Regions from separate parts of the Rhizobium sullae genome, predicted to be linked through region 4. Evidence: predicted binding sites of a transcription regulator. Region 4 holds the regulator's gene; each other region holds the start of a gene.
The links. The regulator PhoB, encoded in region 4, activates phosphate uptake and scavenging genes when phosphate is short. The targets are predictions, from matches to a motif close to TGTCATNNANCTGTCAT.
Positions count from the first base shown of each region.

Region 1 (5,239 bases), 690 kb from region 4:
CGGCAGGCCGTCGACGAGATGCGGATCGAGCTTGAAGGCAAGCATCGCCTTCGGCGAGCCTTCGGCAGTGCGCTGGAAATAGTTGGTCCGCAGCGTCGCATCGACGACGTTGATGTAGCGGCGCAAGATACGGTCATCGTCAAGGCTCGGCACATTGGCGAGCGCCACCTCGATCGATCGATGCAGATCGGCGAGCTTTTTCATGCGCGCCTTTTCGCTAAGCTGCGGATCGAGTGCATCATAAAAGAGCCGGAAGATCGAAGCGGCGATCTCTGGGTATTTGTCGAGGGTCGTTGCGATGTAATCCTGCGAATAGGCGATACCCGCCTGGCGAAGATAACGCGCATAGGCCCGCAGGACATTCGTCTCGCGCGCGGAAAGCCCAGCCGAAAGGATCAGCCGGTTGAAACTGTCATTATCAATCGTGCCGTCGAAAGCGGAAACGAAGGCTTCTTCCAACGGGGCACCATAACGGCTGAGGTCAATTTCAGCGCCGCTGCGGGCTTCGAGTTCCATATCATGCAGCACGACGACGTTGACCGAGCCGTCGGCGGCTGGAACTTCGATGTCGAAAGTCCGCTCGCTCAGCACGTTGAAACCGAGATTTTCGAGAAGTGGCACGCGGCGTGAGAGTGGAAGCTGCTCGCCAGCATGGAAAATCTTGAGTGAGAAGATCCGGCCGCGTTCTGCATCATTGCGGTAATAGAATGCGATGCGTATCGGCTCGCCGGAGGCGCAATCGGTAATGTCCGGGAGATCGGTAACCGTTTCCTCCGGGGTGAAGGAATCCTGGAAGGCGTTGCTGACGCCGATCTTCGGCGCCTTTGGCCCCGCCAACGCTTCAAAGCGATCGTCCCAGCGGGCGGTAATGGCACGGATCGCTTCCTCGAGCTTCGGTTGCGGGATGCGCGGCGTTTTGCCACCGGACCGGCCGATGATGAAGTGTACGCGCGCAACCCGCCCTTCCGGGAAAGCCGGATAATAGGCGGAAACCCGGCCATCGTAGACAGTCTTCAAATAGGTGCCGATCTTTTCCCGAACGATGGAGTCGTATTCCTCACGCGGCACATAGACGATGACCGAGACGAAACGGTCGAAATGATCGATGCGCGGCAGAACGCGGACACGCGGGCGCTCAACAAGATCATTGATCTGTTCAGCGAAATTCGCGAGCAGCGTCGTGTCGATCTGGAAAAGATCGTCGCGCGGATAGGATTCCAAGGTGTTTTCCAGCATTCGGCCCGAATGGCTCATGGGATCGAAACCGAAATGATCTTTCACTTTGGCAACTTTGGAACGGATGAGCGGAATTTCCGACGCGGGGGACGTATAGGCCGTCGAGGTAAAAAGGCCGACGATACGCAGCTCGCCGGTGACGTTGCCATCCTTGTCGAATCGCTTCACGCCGACATAGTCCATATAGGCGCGGCGGTGGACGACTGATTTCCCATTCGCCTTGGTGACGATCAGAAAGTCCGGGCCGTCCAGGAAGGCCAGGATTTCCGGCGTCGTCGTTACGGCATCCTTGCCGGTGCGCAGCACCAATACATCTGGATTGGAAAGAATGCCGAGACCGGCGCCCTTGTGACGCTCGACTTTGACAGCATCGCCACCCTTGCCGGAATAGACATATTCGCGCATGCCGAGAAAGGTAAAGTTCTCGTCGCGCAGCCAGGCCAGGAAAGCCAGTGCCTCGTCGCGGTCGGCCTTCTTGCGGCCGGCATTGTAGCTGCCCAATTCGGCAATTACCGTGTCGAGCTTGGAGAGCATGGGTTTCCAGTCGGAAACGGCTTGGCGGACCTGCTCCAGCACGATCATGATGCGCTTCCGGAGGTCGCCGGATTGTGTCGCGGTCAACGGCGAAATGTGAAGTTGGATGTGGCTGACGCGTTTTGCCGGATCGCTCGGTTCCTCGGCGGAATAAAGTACCGGCGCCTTTCCATGCTCAACCACCAGGATTGGATGCACTGCCATGTAGAGATCGCGATAGGTACTCGTGACCTCGCTCATGACCGACTCGTAAAGGAACGGCATATTACGATCGGTAACCGTCAGGACCGAGACTGCAACGCCATCGGGTTCGACACCGGCCAGCGTTTCGATCGTAACGCGCGGAACCTTGCCGTCCCAGGTCGAGAGCTCCTTAGCAGAATGAACGGCGGAAAGCGCCAGCATCTCCGGCGTGTAGCGATCGAGGTCGTCGCCGCTCGCCCGGCCGAAGAGGATTTCCGGATCGAGATACTGTTCTTTGGTTGCAGCAGCGATCTTCTTCGCGCTTTCGATCAGCTTCTCCCGTCGCGGATTGTTTTTGGCAGCCATTGAAGACATTCCCCCGATTTGTGTGATTTGCCGCAAGTTAGCAGAAGAATTATCGAAAAAATCTCTAAAAGATGCCCCACTGAGGCAGTTTTTGTGCGTCTTTGACCCGGCTTCGGCAAAATTCCGAAAGATTCTCGATGAAAGGATGGGTCTTACGCACAGGCTGCCTACGCTTTACTGGCTCGTCGAGATTTCCACGCATCGATGAAGAATGGTTGACAGCTGCGCGGCAAAAAGACGATCAACAGCGCATCGAATTCGGGGTTTAAATCGTCATGCCGGATAATGGTGCTGCAGGAACGGTGATCGTCATCTCCAGCCATGTCATTCGCGGTTCGGTCGGCAATCGCGCCGCCGTCTTCGCGCTTGAGACGCTCGGCCATCAGGTCTGGGCGCTGCCGACGATCGTTCTGCCCTGGCATCCCGGTCATGGCCGTTCGACCCGGCTCACTTTTGCGGAAGCCGATTTTGATGCTGCCATCGACGATCTCATCCGTGCACCGTGGGTTGGAGAAGTGAAGGCGGTTTTGTCTGGCTATTTCGGAAACGCTGCTCAGGCTCGTTCCGTTGCCCGCCTGGTCAGCGCATTACGTGAAAAAAGTCCGGAGCTGCTTTACGTCTGCGATCCGGTGATGGGGGATCTGGGGGGCCTCTATGTGCCCGAAGCGACGGCGAAGGCGATCCGCGACTACCTGATTCCGCTTGCTTCTCTGGCAACGCCCAACCGCTATGAATTGGCCTGGATGGTTGGCGCAGCGTTGGAGGACAACACAGCCGTCATGGAAGCTGCTTTGTCACTCGGCCCCTCACGCATGCTTGTCACTTCCGCTGTTGCGATGATGGCCGGCGGCACCGGAAATCTCTATCTCTCCGGCCGCCATGCCCTGCTTGCCGAGCATCGCGTTATCGACAATGCGCCGAATGGACTGGGCGACCTGCTGGCGGCTGTCTTCCTCTCACGGCTCCTTTCCGGGATGGACGACGAAAAAGCGTTGCAGCTTGCAACAGCCAGCGTCTATGAAGCGCTGGCGCGCGCGGTCAAGCGCGGCAGCGACGAGCTTACGCTCGCAAGCGACGCATCAAGCCTCTCGACGCCGATGGCCATGGTGCAGATGCGCCGCCTCATACACCCCGCCCAGAGGCGGAAAAGTTAGCCGCAGATGCCAGTTTGCGCATTTCGCATCTGCAGCTGTTGATCTTGCTGCGTCCGCGCGCTAATCGACAGTCATGCAGCGTTTTCCAAGTTCCCTTCTGGACGGCTACCGCAACTTCATGAACGGGCGTTACGCTGACGCCCGCGACCGCTATAAGATGCTGGCTGAAAACGGTCAGAACCCGAATACGCTGGTTATTGCCTGTTCGGACTCGCGCGCCGCACCCGAACTTATCTTTGACGCCGGCCCCGGTGAGCTTTTCGTCATCCGCAACGTTGCCAACATGGTGCCGCCTTACGAGCCGGACGGGCATTTCCACGCGACGTCTGCCGCCTTGGAATTCGCCGTACAGGTCTTGAAGGTTTCCGACATCGTCGTGATGGGTCACGGTCGCTGCGGGGGTATTCGCGCAGCACTTGATCCCAATGCCGAGCCGCTGTCATCCGGCGACTTCATCGGCCGCTGGATGTCGCTCGTCCGGCCTGCTGCGGAACAGATTCAGAGCAATGACGTAATGACCGCCGCTGAGCGTCAGACGGCGCTCGAGCGCGTCTCGATCCGCAACTCAATCAACAACCTGAGAAGTTTTCCGGATATCAAGGCGCTGGAAGAGGCAGGAGAGATTGCCCTGCATGGAGCCTGGTTCGATATTTCGACCGGCGAACTATGGGTGATGGACGCGGAAACGCGCGATTTTATCCGCCCGGAAGTATAAATCTTCGCGGGCGGAAGCTCACTGGCCGTCGATCTGCTGGCCGATATAAGCGATTGCCTGTTGATAGACCGTTGCGGCATTCCAGCCTGCGATTGCCAAAAAGTTCGCTTCGCCTGGCTGATAACCGGCGCCCGTCTGCCAACCGTGCCCTCTGAGGAAGTTTGCTGTCGAAGCCAGTGCATCAGCACGCGATCCGACCATGTCGATGCGACCGTCGCCGTCACCATCGGCGCCGAAACGGACAACACTGCGCGGCAGGAACTGCGTCTGGCCGATTTCGCCGTGCGCTGCGCCGCGGGCTTGCGGGTTCAGATAGCCTTCAGACACGAGCTGCAAAGCGGCATAAAGCTGGTCGGTGAAATAATCCGAGCGGCGGCAGTCGTAAGCGAGCGTCGAAACGGCAGACAGCGTGTGCTGATTGCCCATATAGCTGCCGAAGCCGGTCTCCATACCCCAAATCGCGATCAGCGGGCCTGCTGGAACGCCGTAGCGGCGCTCGATCGAGGCAAACAGCGCCTGATTGGAGCGCTTCATGCTTCTGCCGCGGGAGATGATCGTTGCACCGCCCCGCTTCTTCATGAAGGCGTCGAAGGACAGCTTAAAGCTCTTTTGACCGCGGTCGGCTGCGATTGTCGATTTATTATAGCTTACATTGGCAAAGGCTCGGTTCAGCACCGATGGGTTGATGCCACTGGCGGCCGCTTCCTGCTTGAAGTCGGTAACCCAGGCTTGGAAGCCCGCGCTGTTGTTGCCGCATTGGGCAGCCTTTGCCGCTGCCGGAACAGCGTGGAGTGCGCTCGCCACTGCGACGACCGCCACAAAGAATTTTGTCATGCTCATGAGAAACCCCATCTCGATCTGCATAAGCTTGGCGCCGCGCAAGAATGCCAGCAGCAGATAATTTTGTCACGATCACCTTTTCGGCGGGTCTTACAACCCTGATTGCCGTCTGCCGGTTTTCACAGGAAGCCCCGCATATCCAGCGATATGCGGGGCTGATAGCAAATTATGGTTAATTTTTGGTATCAGGCGGCCTTCTTGCGTGGCTTGA
Region 1 is NZ_CP104143.1:3,593,814-3,599,052, reverse strand. Features, by position in the region: gene N2599_RS17945 (NAD-glutamate dehydrogenase) at 1-2,319, opposite strand, end outside; gene pdxY (pyridoxal kinase PdxY) at 2,595-3,473, shown strand; gene N2599_RS17935 (carbonic anhydrase) at 3,547-4,188, shown strand; gene N2599_RS17930 (lytic murein transglycosylase) at 4,207-5,028, opposite strand; gene N2599_RS17925 (aspartate-semialdehyde dehydrogenase) at 5,214-5,239, opposite strand, start outside.
Region 1: N2599_RS17945 (NAD-glutamate dehydrogenase) is a predicted target of PhoB. The motif match lies at 2,524-2,540, and genes of this name have one in related genera.

Region 2 (5,239 bases), 1.3 Mb from region 4:
ATTCACTTCGTAATCCTTGGCTGCTTCGAAGCGGTCGCGCTCTGCCTGCCGGTTCTGCGACATCATGATGATTGGCGCCTGGATGGCGGCGAGCATGGAGAGAATCAGGTTCAGGAAGACGAAGGGGTAGGGGTCGAAGGCGCCCGTCGCGAGGACGATCGTGTTAACCGCCGCCCAAACTACAAGAAAAACGAGGAAAGTGATGATGAAGGACCAGGAGCCACCAACCCTTGCGATGCCGTCAGCGACGCGCTCCCCGAAAGATGCCTTCGCAGAGAAGGCGGCGTTAACATCAGTCGAGATGACCTTGCGTTCGTGCGTCCTCCTGAGGACGCGCTTTTCAATGTCGCCAAGTTCCTCGGCCGGCTTGTCGAAATGCAGATGAACGAAGTTCGAGATACTATGCATGATTGGCTCCGATAGGTGACCGCTTCGGAGCCAATATTCCGCGCCAACGCCAATTGCAATGCGGGTTAATGTCTTAGGACCCTTTGCCGAGCAGGTCGTGCTGCGGGAAGAATCGCTCCAGAGTGCGTGCCTTGCCGAACATGATATCGTGCTGCAGGTAGCCGTAGTCGCGCACAAGAGGATCGAGCTTTTTCCGGTCGCGCGCCCAGTCCGCCGTCGCCTTGTTGTCGCGCGTTGCCAGCTGGTAGCGGTCGATGATGTCGTATTTCTTCTGCACGCGGCCGAGGAAGCCGGTGTAGAAGGGATGCTCGAAACCGGCGAACTTGAGGAGATTGTAGGAGATCAGCGACGGGCTGATCGTGCCGACATTCTGCTTCACGCCTTTCTTGTTCGACCAGATGACAAGCGGCGTTTCGTGCTCGCGCTTCATCACATCGAGCGGTGCCCTGCGGGTTGCGACCTGGTCTGGCATGTAGCCTGTGCTCATGTAGACGTTGCCGAGCGGCGGCAGATGGTCGCCCCAAAGGACGATGATCGTTTCGCGCTCGCGCTTCGAGGCCCAGTCCATCAGCCTCTTCAGGCTGTCGTCGGCCTCCTTTATGCCCTGCGTATAGGTCGCAAGCGTCGCGCGGTCGGCTTCCGGGAGGTTGCCGCGGATGCCGATCGTATTCCTGGCATAACGGTAGGGCTCGTAAGGCCCATGTCCCTGCAAGGTGACGGCGAAGAAAAAAAACGGATTATCGAGACCGTCGCCCTCGCGCATGATCTCCTTCATTAGGGAGTCGTCGGAGGCGAAGATGCCGCGCTTTTCCATCGGCGGCATCGTTTCTTCGGTCCGGAACTCTTCGAAACCGAAATCCTTGTAGACCTGATTGCGGTTCCAGAACCAGCCGCTGAAGGGGTGCAGGGCGCGGGCGGTATAGCCTTCGCCGCGGAAGAAGGTGGCAAGCGAAGGCACGTTGCTGCGGACATATTGCTGGTAAGGAATGCTGCCGTAAGGCAGGAAGGCGTTCGAGAAGCCGGTCAGCGCCTCAAATTCGACATTGGCGGTCATGCCGCCGAATTCCGGCGAGAAGACGTGGCCGGACTGCGCGGCGCGGACATTCGGCATGGGATCGGCGCTGAAGGAGAGGTTCTTGAGCCGTGTCGGATCCCAAAAGGACTCGCTCATCAGCATGATGATGTCCGGCTTTTCCTCCGGGCCTGTCAGATAGCCGTAGTTGCGCGAGGGGATCGCGTCGAGTGCATCGGCGTTGAGACCAGCGGGTGCCGCGACATCGGCCATCGGAATATTGAAGAGGAAGGCCAGTATGAAGCCGTTGCTGCGGTAGTTCTCCTTCTGGTCCCACATCATCGGCACCACCTGCAGCCGGTCGCGGATGTAGGAATATTGCGAATAGTCCATCAGCGAGGCGAAGGCCGCAATCACCGGAAGCCCGAGGCAGAGGTGGCGCAGACGCGCCTGGCGGGAGAGCTTCGGGAAGTTCTGCCAGGCATAACGCCAGGCGAAAACGATGCCTATGGCGAAAAGTACGATGCCGACAAGGAGAGCCGCGGCCGTCCACGGCCTGTCGCGCACCATGACCGGCAGCAGTTCCATGATCTGACGGGTATAGAGCACGTCGGACGGATAGAAGGGGTCGGAGAGAAAGCGCTGCTTCTGATTGGAGACAAAGGCCGGGATCAGAAAAAGCGGTATCAGGATGAACGCCGTCTGGTAGCGCCGTCCAAATGCGGCATCGAGGGTCAGCATCACGATCGTGAGCATGGTGACCGTCGTCATGCCGGGCCTAACCGTCGATGTGAGAAACTCGCCGACATCGGCAAGCGTACCGCGCGCAATCCACTCGACGGCGCCAACGCTGAGTAAAGCGAGAGAAAACGAAATTAGAATGCCGATTGCCGCGCGCGCTGCCGGGGACTGTATGCTCGACCCGGAACCGGCGGAAAGTAGTGCTGCTTTTCTGGCCGGTGCGGACTTCATTATCAACGCGATCAACGGCATGCTCCGATGTCATAAAAATTTCACTGAAGTTTCACACGCCTGTCATGAACGCTAGATGAACCCTCCCGGTTTCTCGGCTTTTCCCTGTGGTTTGAATTTTTCGGCCGGCAGACCCCGCGGCTTTTCATGGCGCGGGCAATTGAAGCGGCGGGCCGCACGCGCTAAATGGATGACATGACACAGGAAAACGCTCCTTTGAATACGCTCCGGATTGCCGTTGCCCAGTTGAACCCGACCGTCGGCGATGTCGCCGGAAACCTTGCAAAAGCCCGCGAGGCACGCACCGATGCGGCCCGCCAGGGCGCGCATCTGCTGCTTCTGACGGAGCTCTTCATTTCCGGCTATCCGCCGGAAGACCTCGTGCTGAAACCGGCGTTCCTGAGGGCCTGCCTCAAAGCGGTCGAGGACCTCGCCGCCGATACCGCGGACGGCGGACCCGGCGTGATCGTCGGCTTCCCGCGGCAGGGAAAGACGGGGCGGCATAATTCCGTCGCGGTTCTTGACGGCGGCAAGATCCTGGTGCTGCGCGACAAGATCGACCTGCCGAACTACGGCGAGTTTGACGAGAAGCGCGTCTTTTCCGAAGGATCGATGCCGGGGCCGGTGAATTTCCGCGGCGTGCGTCTTGGGGTGCCGATCTGCGAGGAGATCTGGAACGATCTCGGCGTCTGCGAGACGCTCGCCGAAAGTGGTGCCGAAATCCTGCTCGTTCCGAACGGCTCGCCTTACTATCGCGGCAAGGTCGACGTGCGCCATCAGGTGGCGTTGAAGCAGGTGATCGAAACCGGCTTGCCGCTGATCTTCGCCAATCAGCTCGGCGGCCAGGACGAACTCGTCTTCGATGGCGCCAGCTTCGCCTTCAATGGCGACAGGACGCTTGCCTTCCAGATGAGCCAGTTCGAAACGGCGCTGGCTGTAACGACCTGGAAGCGCGGCGAAGACGGCTGGCGCTGCGCCGAAGGCCCGATGTCGCGTATTCCCGAACTCGACGAGGCCGACTATCGCGCCTGCGTGCTTGGCTTCCGCGACTATGTGAACAAGAGCGGCTTCAAGAATGTCGTCCTCGGTCTCTCCGGTGGCATCGACTCGGCGATCTGCGCGGCAATCGCCGTCGATGCGCTCGGCGAGGAACGCGTGCGAACCGTGATGCTGCCGTACCGATATACGTCTTCCGGTTCGCTGAAGGATGCGGCCGAATGCGCCAAGGCGCTCGGATGCCGCTACGATATCGTGCCGATCGAGGAGCCGGTGAAAGGCTTCACCTCGGCGCTGTCGCAGCTGTTCGAAGGAACCGACAGCGGCATTACCGAGGAGAACCTGCAGAGTCGGGCGCGCGGCACGATCTTGATGGCGATTTCCAACAAGTTTGGCTCCATGGTCGTCACGACCGGCAATAAGTCGGAAATGTCGGTCGGCTATGCGACGCTCTACGGCGACATGAACGGCGGCTTCAATCCAATCAAGGACCTCTACAAGATGCAGGTCTATGCGCTGGCGCGCTGGCGCAACAGCCACGTGCCACCGGATGCGCTGGGACCATCCGGCGTTGTGATCCCGCAGAACATCATCGACAAGGCGCCGTCGGCCGAGCTTCGTCCGGACCAGACGGACCAGGATTCATTGCCGCCTTATCCGGTGCTGGACGACATCCTCGAATGCCTCGTCGAGAAGGAGATGGCGGTCGAGGAGATCGTCGCGCGGGGGCATGACGTGGCGACCGTCCATCGCGTCGAGCATCTGCTCTATCTCGCCGAATACAAGCGCCGCCAATCGGCGCCGGGCGTGAAGATCACCAAGAAGAACTTCGGGCGCGATCGCCGCTATCCGATTACCAACCGGTTCCGCGACCGGTAACGAGAGAATCCGGGAGGATGAATGCGCAGTTCGGTCGAGACCTACAATATCCGTACCGGCGAAAGCCGGATTGTCTTTCAGACGGAGAAACTGATCGAGGCGCCGAACTTCGCGCCGGACGGCGGATATCTGCTGTTGAACGGCGACGGGTTGCTTTACCGGCTGCGGCCGGATGGCATCGGCGGGCTTGAGCAGGTCGATACGGACTTTGCGACCGCATGCAACAACGATCACGGCATTTCGCCCGACGGGGCGCAAATCGTCATTTCCGACAAGACGGAATTCGGCAAGTCGGCGATCTATATCCTGCCGGCGGCCGGCGGGACGCTGCGGCTGATCACCGAGAATTTGCCTTCCTATTGGCACGGGTGGTCGCCGGACGGGAAGGACCTAGCCTATTGCGGCATCCGCAACGATGAATTCGACATCTATACAATCTCCGTCGATGGCGGCCCCGAGAAGCGGCTGACGCATGGCGAGGGGCGCAACGACGGGCCGGACTATTCGGCTGACGGGAAATGGATCTACTTCAACTCCAGCCGTACCGGGCTCATGCAGATCTGGCGCATCCATCCGGATGGGACGGGTCTTGAGCAGGTGACGCATGACAATTACGGCAGCTGGTTTGCGCATCCTTCGCCAAAGAACGACAAGGTGCTGCTCCTTTCTTATGATCCGAACGTCTTCGATCATCCGCGCGATCTCGATGTACGGCTGCGGCTGATGGATATGGACGGCGGCAACCTGACGACGCTGTTCGAGCTCTTTGGCGGGCAGGGCACGATCAATGTACCTTGCTGGTCACCGGATGGTGACGAATTCGCCTATGTGCGATATTTCCCGGCAGCTTGAACGCAGCGGCAATTCAGGACATAGAGATTGCCGTCAGGTGCCTGCATCAAGCAGGAGAATCGGGAATCCGGTGAAAGACCGGAACGTGCCCAACGCTGTGAGGCTGACGTTTGCCGCAAC
Region 2 is NZ_CP104143.1:1,475,648-1,480,886, forward strand. Features, by position in the region: gene N2599_RS07465 (DUF1003 domain-containing protein) at 1-408, opposite strand, end outside; gene N2599_RS07470 (LTA synthase family protein) at 482-2,407, opposite strand; gene N2599_RS07475 (NAD+ synthase) at 2,588-4,267, shown strand; gene N2599_RS07480 (TolB family protein) at 4,289-5,119, shown strand; cobalamin riboswitch at 5,138-5,239, shown strand, end outside.
Region 2: N2599_RS07470 (LTA synthase family protein) is a predicted target of PhoB. The motif match lies at 2,421-2,437, and genes of this name have one in related genera.

Region 3 (5,239 bases), 930 kb from region 4:
CCGATGCTGCGCGGCCGTATCTTGGCGCTGAACGGGAAGGACGTGACCAAGATCCAGGTGCCACCCGGTGGCCAGTGGGTGCTGCGCGGCGATCGCGGCATCACCTATTCAGAGTCGAAGCCGGAAAACTCCTCGCTGACGGAGGGAAGCTGGTGGCCGAAGGACTACGGGGGCGAGCCGCTTGTCTCCTTCTCCTCGGAAGAAGCCAGAGAACTCGGCCTGAAGATCGGCGATACCGTTACTGTCAATGTGCTTGGCCGCAACCTCACTGCCAAAATTGCCAACTTGCGGAAGGTCGAGTGGGAATCGCTGTCGATCAATTTCGTCATGGTCTTCTCGCCCAATACCTTCCGTGGCGCTCCGCATGCATGGTTGGCAACGCTTACCGATCCCTCGGCGACGCCGGCCGTGGAAGCAGCCATCCTCAAATCCGTGACCAATACCTACCCGACGATTACCAGCGTCCGTGTCAAAGATGCGATCGACATCGTCAACACGCTGGTCGCGCAGCTTGCGACTGCAATCCGCGCGGCCGCCTCCGTTGCGCTCATCTCCTCCATTCTGGTACTTGCCGGCGCGCTTGCCGCCGGCAACCGGGCACGAACCCACGATGCCGTCGTGCTCAAGACGCTGGGCGCAACGCGAGCGATGCTGATCCGCGCCTTCAGCTACGAATATCTGATCCTAGGGATTGCAACGGCGGTCTTCGCATTGATCGCCGGCGGAGCCGCGGCCTGGTTCATCGTCAGCCGAGTCATGCGGATACCTTCGACGTTCCTGCCGGATGTCGCTGGCCTTACGCTGATCACCGCTCTGGTCCTGACCGTTGGCATCGGGCTGATCGGCACTTGGCGCATTCTCGGCCAGAAGGCAGCACCCGTTTTGCGCGAACTCTGAATCGGCGGCAGATAAAATCCCTTCACCTTACGGCGATTTAACCCGATCGCGGGTTGCAAGGGCCTTGTTTGCAAAGGGCGAAAGGCTCATATTGTCGCTAGGCATGCTGGAGCTCCGCAGCGGCGCCCGGGTCGTATAGCCCGACACCGTATTCCCATCGGAGCTTTTAAGAGGAAACTATGGCCGACCTTCGTAACTACCAAAGCCGCGCACAAACTGGCGAGATGATCGACCAAGGACTGCGCTCCTATATGCTCAAGGTCTACAACCTGATGGCGCTGGGGCTGGCGATCACGGGTGTAGCGGCATTTCTATCATTCCAGCTCGCTTTTGCCGACGGTCAATTGACCGCCTTCGGCCAGGCGATCTATGTGAGCCCGCTGAAGTGGGTCGTGATCCTTGCCCCGTTGGCTCTGGTGTTTTTCCTGAGCTTCCGGATCGGCCGCATGAGTGTCGCCGCCGCCCAGACGACTTTCTGGGTCTATGCCGCACTCGTCGGCCTTTCGCTGTCGTCAATCCTGCTGATCTACACGGGCCAGAGCGTCGTTCAAACGTTCTTCATCACCGCCGCCTCCTTTGGCGCGCTGTCGCTTTACGGTTACTCGACAAAACGTGACCTCTCGGCAATGGGCTCGTTCCTGATCATGGGCCTCTTCGGTCTGATCATCGCCTCGCTGGTGAACATTTTCCTGGCCTCTTCCGCGATGCAGTTCGCGATCTCCGTGATCGGCGTTCTGATCTTCGCAGGCCTTACAGCCTACGATACGCAGCGGATCAAGGAAATGTACTTCGAAGCCGATGACGTTGCCGTCGCCGGCCGCAAGGCGATCATAGGCGCGCTGACGCTCTATCTCGACTTTATCAACCTCTTCATGTTCCTGCTGCAGTTCCTCGGTAACCGCAGGTAAGGGGACAGCATCACCGGAAAAGGCGGCTCCGGCCGCCTTTTTTATTGCGCGTTGAGCGATGGAGTGTTTTCTAAAGACTATTCATCAATAGTCGGCCGACTCAATGCCCTTCTCCCTTCGTGACGCCACTCCTTCCGACCTTCCCGCAATCACGGAAATCTATCGCGAATCAGTCCTCAATGGCGTCGCCAGCTACGAGATCATCCCGCCTTCGGAATCCGAGATGGCTTCTCGCTTCTCCGCGAATACCGGCCTCGGGTATCCCTATGTCGCTGCGGTTGATGAGAATGGGACCCTGCTTGGCTATGCCTACGCCTCCGCCTTCCGCACCCGACCTGCCTATCGCTGGATCGTGGAGGATTCAATCTATCTCGCGCCTGCAGCGCGCGGCCTTGGCATCGGTCGGGCACTGCTCACAGCGCTGATTTCGCGCTGCACGGAATTCGGCTTCCGCCAGATGATAGCCGTCATTGGCGGCGCTCATCCTGCTTCGATCGCGCTTCATCGCACGTTGGGCTTTGAAGATACGGGTCTGCTGAAAGGTGCCGGATACAAACACGGGCGCTGGCTTGACACGATGATCATGCAGCGGCCGCTCGGCGATGGCAAAGACAGCGATCCTAATCCGTCGGTCTATCCCGGCACGCTGTTCAAGGGCTGATGCCTTCACTTCTCGACGAGTTTGAACACCTTGTTGAAGACTTTCAGCACCTGCTGGAGGTCATGGCCGCGCTTCAGGATCATGCCGTTTGAATTGACCACGGAATAGGCGCCTTGCTTGGTGGCAAGCCTCGGATCCTTCTCGATGCGGAAAAGCGGCATCTCGCCTGAACGTTTGAACACGGCGAAGATCGCCTTCTCCTTCAAATGGTCGATGGCGTAGTCTTTCCATTCGCCTTCGCCGACCATCCTTCCGTAGATCCACAGAATCGCATCCAGCTCGCGGCGATGAAACGTCACCGGCGGCGGATCCTTGCTTTGCTTGTACTCTTTTAAATCGACGACGACCGAGGAACTACTACTGGCGGAACGGGCGTCGCCATGCCGCAAATCCGGCTGATCTGTCATCAGTCTCCCAAGCCTCCGCTTATGACAGGAGAACGACAGTTTGCCCGAGCCACATCAAATTGCAAGTGCGGCCAACCATCACATTAAACATATGCTATGCAATCTCCCAAGCGCCGCATTTCAGTCAAAACAGCGCCTCATTTCCGGGGGAAGTTCGCTCACTGATTTGGCGCCAGCGCGCCAAAGGGCCCGGCTGAGCGTATCGACCTTAACCCCAGCCCCGAATACGATCAGCCGGGCCGCCTCATTTCCGTCCGCGTCGAAGCGGTGAAACCGGTCAGATATTCTTGCCTGCCATGACGATTGTTGCGCCGAGAATCGCGGCCGGATCGCCGTCCGCTGTCGCAGCCTGAAGCAGGACGGCGCACCCCTCGAGTCCTGGTTTCTGCAGAACGCTTGCGGGCAGCGTCAGGTTTGCCGACTTGCCGTCCCACATGCCGATCGTTTCGACATCGCTGACGCTGTTGAGATAGGAAATCTTCTTGCCGCTGTTTTCGCCCTTTTCGACGGTAATCGTCTTTTCCTTGTCGAAATAGACAAGAACGACATTGGCCTTTCCTTCGCCGGCGCCGATCTTTATCTCGAGCTCGTCGCCGTGCATCTGCGCGTCCACGGGCACGGTCAAGCCTTTGCCTTCCGTCGAAAATGTATCGATCTTGCCGTTGATAGCAGAAAGGTCTGAGCCAGTCAGGTGATCGCGGCCGTTCACCATGACCTGCGGTGTATAGACATTGCTGCGGCCCATCATCCGCGCATAACCATATTGGCGCTCGGTGTTTTCCTTCGAGCTGAACGTGTCCGTCCACCCGAGATAATTCCAGTAATCCACATGATAGGCGAGCGCGATGACATCGCCCTGGCTAACAAGCTTCCGGAAGGCAGCATCGGCGGGGGGACAAGAGGAGCATCCCTGCGAGGTGAAAAGTTCAACGACGCCTTTCGGCTTGCCATCCTCGGCATGAAGCGGCGCTGTAAGCACCATACCGGCGACCAGCGAGATCACAAAACGCGGCGACATTCCAACCTCTTTTCCAGAGACACGCAGCAGACCGAAAACCGCAGTCCCTGATTACGATGGTAGAGATAATCCTTCCGGCCGCAAACGGGAAGTCACGAAGGGGTGAGACGCCACCCGCCGGTATCGTCGCCGGAACACATCGGCGTGAGATGGAAACCCGCAAAGAAAACCGCCGGAGATTGCTTTCCGGCGGTCATTATATGTCATGCCTCTTAACAATCAGGCAGCAAGATCGCGCAGAACCGTCTGCAGGATGCCGCCGTTGTTAAGGTAGATCACTTCATCAAGCGTATCGACGCGCGACAGGAGCGGAACTTCCTTTACCGTGCCGTCGCCGTAAGTGATCTTGGCGATCTTCTTCTGGCGAGGTTTGATGTTTTCCAGGCCCTCGATGGTAACGGTCTCGTCACCCTTGAGGCCAAGGCTCTGCCAAGTCGTACCGTCTTCGAAGACGAAGGGGATGACGCCCATACCAACCAGGTTCGAGCGGTGGATACGTTCGAAGGACTGCGCGATAACGGCCTTGACACCGAGCAGGTTCGTGCCCTTCGCCGCCCAGTCACGCGACGAACCGTTGCCGTATTCGACACCTGCGAAGATGACCAGCGGGACACCCTCTGCCTTGTACTTCATGGCGGCGTCGTAGATCGATTCCTCTTCCTTCGACGGATAGTGGATCGTGTAGCCGCCTTCCTTGCCGTTCGGGCCGAGCATGTGGTTGCGGATGCGGATGTTGGCGAAGGTGCCGCGCATCATCACTTCATGATTGCCGCGCCGCGTGCCGTACTGATTGAAGTCCGCGACCCCGACATTGTGCTCGAGCAGATAAGAACCGGCCGGCGACGCAGCCTTGATCGAACCGGCCGGGGAAATGTGATCGGTGGTGATCTTGTCGCCGAAGAGACCGAGGACGCGGGCACCCTTGATATCCGAGGTACCGCTGCCCTTCTTGCCCATGCCGACGAAATAAGGCGGGTTCTGGACATAGGTTGAGTCGTCGTCCCAGGCGTAGGTCTGGCCCGGAGGAACCTGAACGGCCTGCCAGTTTTCATCGCCCTTGAAGACATCCGCATATTTCGTTTCGTAGAGTTCGCGGGTGACATACTTCAGGATGAATTCCTGAACTTCCTTCGCGCTCGGCCAGATGTCCTTGAGATAGACCGGCTTGCCGTTCTGGTCCTCGCCGATCGGCTCCTTGGTCAAGTCCTTCTGGACCGTGCCGGCGAGCGCATAAGCGACGACGAGCGGCGGGGATGCCAGGTAGTTCGCTTGAACGTCCGGCGAGATACGGCCTTCGAAGTTGCGGTTGCCCGAAAGCACGCCCGAAACGATAAGGCCCTTGTCGTTG
Region 3 is NZ_CP104143.1:3,358,284-3,363,522, forward strand. Features, by position in the region: gene N2599_RS16835 (ABC transporter permease) at 1-897, shown strand, start outside; gene N2599_RS16840 (Bax inhibitor-1/YccA family protein) at 1,077-1,805, shown strand; gene N2599_RS16845 (GNAT family N-acetyltransferase) at 1,909-2,466, shown strand; gene N2599_RS16850 (DUF2794 domain-containing protein) at 2,472-2,873, opposite strand; gene N2599_RS16855 (DUF1223 domain-containing protein) at 3,151-3,891, opposite strand; gene acnA (aconitate hydratase AcnA) at 4,111-5,239, opposite strand, start outside.
Region 3: N2599_RS16850 (DUF2794 domain-containing protein) is a predicted target of PhoB. The motif match lies at 2,895-2,911, and genes of this name have one in related genera.

Region 4 (5,239 bases):
TGATCCCCTACGTTTCCTCGCTGTCGGACGACATCATCACCGCAGTGCCGCACGCGCTGCGTGATGGTTCGCTAGGCCTCGGCGCCACGCGCTCGGAAACGATCAAGAGGGTGGTGCTTCCGGCAGCTCTGCCGGGCATCGTCGGCGCACTCCTGATGACGGCCTCGCGCGCCATCGGCGAAACCATGATCGTCGTGCTGGCCGCCGGTGTCGCTGCGCGTATGCAGATCAATCCCTTCGAGCCGATGACCACGGTGACCGTCAAGATCGTCAACCAGCTGACCGGCGACCTTGAATTCACCTCGCCGCAGACGCTGGTCGCCTTCGCGCTTGGCATCACGCTCTTCTTCATCACGCTTTGCCTTAACATCTACGCGCTTTACATCGTGCGCAAATACCGGGAGCAGTACGAATGACGAATATTGTTTCCCCCATTGCAGGCACCATTTCCAAGGCGCCAGAGCGCCGCGATATCGGCATCAAGCGCCGTTATGCTGCGGAGCGCCGTTTCAGGGCCTATGGCATTGCCGCTATCTCCTTCGGCCTGATTTTCCTGGCGTTCCTGCTGTCGACGGTCATCCGCAACGGCTACACTGCCTTCCAGCAGACGGTGATCTCGCTTCCGGTCGAATTTACTGAAAAGACCATCGACCCGGATAACAAGCGGGCCACCGATCCGTCGGTGCTGATTGCAGCCAATTACGGCGCGCTGCTGCGTGATGCGCTTGTCAAGGAGTTGAACATCAACGCCTCCAGCCGCCCGGATGTCCGTGGGGCGACGGCGATGCTCTCCAAGAGCGCGCCGATCCAGTTGCGTGACATGGTTGTCGCCGACCCGTCGATCATCGGCAAGACCGTCAATGTGACCGTTTTGGCCGACGCCAATGTCGACAGCGCCAACAAGGGCCAGATCGACCTTGCCGTCGATGAGAAGAACCGTAAGGTGAACGACAAGCAGCTCGGCTGGATGAACGAGCTGAAGGCGAACGGAGCGCTTTTCAAGGAGTTCAACACCGGACTTTTCACCCATGGCAACTCCAGCCGTCCTGAAGCCGCCGGCCTCGGCGTCGCTCTTGTCGGCTCGCTCTACCTGATGCTGATCGTTCTCGTTCTGTCGCTGCCGATCGGCGTTGGCACCTCGATCTACCTTGAGGAATTCGCGACCAAGAACAAGGTGACGGACCTGATTGAGGTGAACATCAACAACCTCGCTGCCGTTCCCTCGATCGTCTACGGTCTGCTCGGTCTTTCTGTTTTCATCAACTTCGCCGGCCTGCCACGCTCGGCCCCACTGGTCGGCGGTTTGGTGCTGACGCTTATGACGCTGCCGACGATCATCATCGCCACCCGCGCAGCACTGCGCGCTGTCCCGCCGTCGATCCGCGCGGCGGCGCTCGGCCTCGGCGCCTCGAAGATGCAGATGGTGTTCCACCACGTCCTGCCGCTTGCGATGCCCGGTATTCTGACCGGCACCATCATCGGTTTGGCACACGCGCTCGGAGAAACCGCACCGCTTCTCCTGATCGGCATGGTCGCCTTCGTCGCCAGCGCGCCGAGCACCCCGCTCGACCCGTCCACGGCGCTGCCGGTACAGGTCTACATGTGGGCCAACGAAGCCGAACGCGCATTCGTCGAGCGCACGTCTGGCGCCATTATCGTCCTGCTCCTGTTCCTGATCGTCATGAACCTCGGAGCCATCCTCTTGCGCCGGCGCTTTGAGCGTCGCTGGTAAACGGAGTACATAGTCATGAACATGTTGACTGAAGCAGCAGTTGAGAAGGCTCTGGACCAGAAAATGAATACGATCCCGTACAAGATGATCGGCCAGGACGTGTCGGTCTACTACGGCGATAAGCGTGCGCTTTTCGACGTGAAGCTAAACATCCGCGAGAACACGGTTACCGCGCTCATCGGCCCCTCCGGCTGCGGCAAGTCTACCTTCCTGCGCAGCCTCAACCGCATGAACGATACGATCGACAACTGCCGCGTGACAGGCAAGATCACGCTTGATGGCGAGGATATCTACGATCCGGATATCGACGTCGTGGAGCTCCGCGCCCGCGTCGGCATGGTCTTCCAGAAACCGAACCCGTTCCCGAAGACGATCTACGAGAACGTCAGCTACGGGCCACGTATCCATGGCCTGGCAAAGTCGAAGGCGGACTTGGACCAGATCGTCGAGCAGTCGCTGCAGCGCGCCGGCCTTTGGAACGAAGTCAAGGATCGCCTGCATGAATCCGGCACCGGCCTGTCCGGCGGCCAGCAGCAGCGTCTGTGCATCGCGCGTGCCGTTGCCGTGAGCCCGGAAGTCATCCTGATGGACGAACCGTGCTCGGCGCTCGATCCGATTGCGACTGCCAAGGTCGAAGAGCTGATCCATGAGCTGCGCGAGAACTTCACCATCGTCATCGTGACGCACTCGATGCAGCAGGCGGCCCGCGTTTCGCAGCGGACCGCTATGTTCCACCTCGGCAATCTCGTCGAGGAGAACGACACCGACAAGATGTTCACCAACCCGGACGACCCCCGCACCCAGGATTACATCATGGGCCGCTTCGGCTGAGTTGCGGCGTTCAGGCTATTCAAGGACAATTCCCATGGCATCGACCCATATCTTTTCTGCCTATGACGACGATTTGAAGTTCCTGACCCGCCGCATCTCGGAAATGGGTGGGCTTGCCGAGCAGATGGTGTCCGACGCTGTCCGCGCGCTGGTCAACGGCGATACGGCTCTGGCCCAGAAGGTCATCTCCGACGACGTGATCCTCGATCATGCCGAACGCGAGATCGGCGACAAGGCGGTCGTCACCATTGCCCGCCGCCAGCCGATGGCCTCCGATCTTCGCGAGATCATGGGCTCGATCCGTATCGCAGCCGACCTTGAGCGCGTCGGCGATCTCGGCAAGAACACGGCCAAGCGCGTCATCGCGGTACAAAGCACCGGCGTTCCGCGTAAGCTCGCCCGCGGCCTCGAGCATCTTTCCGAGCTCGCCCTCGTCCAGCTCAAGGAAGTGCTCGACGTCTATACGACCCGTGCCGCCGACAGGGCGAAGTCGATCCGCGAGCGCGACGAGGAAATCGACGCGATGTACACTTCGCTGTTTCGCGAGCTTCTGACCTACATGATGGAAGATCCGCGCAACATCACCAGCTGCACGCATCTTCTCTTCTGCGCCAAGAACATCGAGCGCATCGGCGACCATGCCACCAACATTGCCGAAACGATCTATTACATGGCGACCGGCGCCCAGCCGGAAGGCGAACGTCCGAAGGACGATACTGCCAACACCGTCGGCGCGGTGACGGAATGACAATTCTGAACCCGCCCTCAGGAGACAGAAGCGAATGATCCCGAGAGTTGCAGTCGTTGAAGACGAAGAGGCACTGAGTGTGCTTCTTCGCTATAACCTTGAGGCCGAAGGTTTCGAGGTCGATACCATCCTGCGTGGCGACGAGGCCGAAATCCGGCTTCAGGAGCGCACGCCGGACCTTTTGATCCTCGATTGGATGCTGCCGGGCGTATCGGGCATAGAGCTTTGCCGCCGCCTGCGCATGCGTCCGGAGACCGAGCGCCTGCCGATCATCATGCTGACGGCGCGCGGCGAGGAAAGCGAGCGTGTGCGCGGCCTTTCGACCGGCGCCGACGACTATGTCGTCAAGCCGTTTTCGACGCCGGAGCTCGTTGCCCGCGTCAGGGCGATGCTGCGCCGCGCCAAGCCTGAGGTGCTCTCGACGGTGCTGAAATGCGGCGACATCGAACTCGACCGCGAAACGCATCGTGTTCACCGCAAAAGCCGCGAAGTTCGCCTCGGCCCCACCGAATTCCGCCTCCTGGAATTCCTGATGTCGTCGCCCGGCCGCGTTTTCTCGCGTTCGCAGCTTCTGGACGGTGTCTGGGGCCACGACATTTATGTCGACGAGCGCACCGTCGACGTCCATGTCGGCCGGCTGCGCAAGGCGCTGAACTTCTCCAACATGCAGGATGTCATCCGCACCGTCCGCGGTGCCGGATATTCCATGGAATCCTGATTGCCGCTTCCATTGCCGGGCATAAAAAAACGGGCCTGCGAGGCCCGTTTCCGTTTGTCATTTATCCGGCTCAGTTTGCGCGGGCTGCTGTCCTGCGGCGCTCGTTGACCGGCTGATAGGCAAGGCGCGCATGATAGCTGCAGTAGGGTGAAGAGTCCGGGCTGTCGCAACCGCAGAAGTGGAAATCATCCTTCAGCGGATCGCCGACCGGCCACTTGCAGGTGCGTTCCGTAAGTTCCGTCAGTCCGAGGCGGCGGGAGATCGGCACAACCACGTTTGCGGCCGGACGATAGCTTACCTCCTCCATGAGATCGATTTCGATCTCTTCCTTGAGCATCGTTGCGCCCTGCTGGCGCGTGACGGTGCGGGTCGCGATCCGCGATGCATAGTTCGGTGCGCGCGGAGCCGAGGTATTGCGCTTCGGCGCTCGTGCGGCCGCCGCGGTGCCACCGGCCTTGGCGCGGCCCGGAAGGCTAAGCCTGTGGACCTTGCCGATCACCGCGTTCCTGCTCACTCCGCCGAGCTGCGCAGCGATCTGGCTCGCGCTCAGTCCTTCGGACCAAAGCTTCTTGAGTTTTTCGACTCGCTCGTCTGTCCAGTTCATGCCCTGTCTCCGCCGTTTAGCGTTGTGAAGGCAGAATCCCCCACCCTTGCTCCGGATACATCCGAAGCAGGAAACGCCTGACCAATTGTGGTGACTAGTTCCGCCGCATGCAGTCTAGTAATTGAGTTTTAACCTAGTGTGAGGCTGACTCCGTGACAAGAGTCGCGGGAATCCGGATGAATCGAATTTCAAGTTTTCCCCAACTTGCTTCCCGAGCGAGTCATTTCTGCAACATTAGCTGTTGATAAATGACCTCGTTCGGGGAGGTGGTCCCATGGCGCACGAAGCCCGCAGTTTTGTTGACATCGCGGTGCGAAACGTCAATAGTGGCACTCGCCGCCGAAAGGCGGCATTTTTAATTTTTCGGACCCGGTTTTTAGCCGGAGTCTGGTTGCCCTAACGATGACAGGAGATCGCGCCATGGCTCAAGCCGCGCCGCTATATGACACCTATTCTCGCGCCCCTTTGCGGTTCGAGCGAGGTGAGGGCGTTTGGCTGATCACTGAAGGCGGCGAACGATATCTGGATTTTGGCGCAGGCGTTGCAGTGACTTCCGTCGGCCACGGCAATCCGCATGTCGTCGAAGCCCTGAAGGCGCAGGCCGAC
Region 4 is NZ_CP104143.1:145,297-150,535, forward strand. Features, by position in the region: gene pstC (phosphate ABC transporter permease subunit PstC) at 1-416, shown strand, start outside; gene pstA (phosphate ABC transporter permease PstA) at 413-1,732, shown strand; gene pstB (phosphate ABC transporter ATP-binding protein PstB) at 1,748-2,563, shown strand; gene phoU (phosphate signaling complex protein PhoU) at 2,598-3,311, shown strand; gene phoB (phosphate regulon transcriptional regulator PhoB) at 3,346-4,029, shown strand; gene N2599_RS00735 (GcrA family cell cycle regulator) at 4,100-4,633, opposite strand; gene N2599_RS00740 (aspartate aminotransferase family protein) at 5,054-5,239, shown strand, end outside.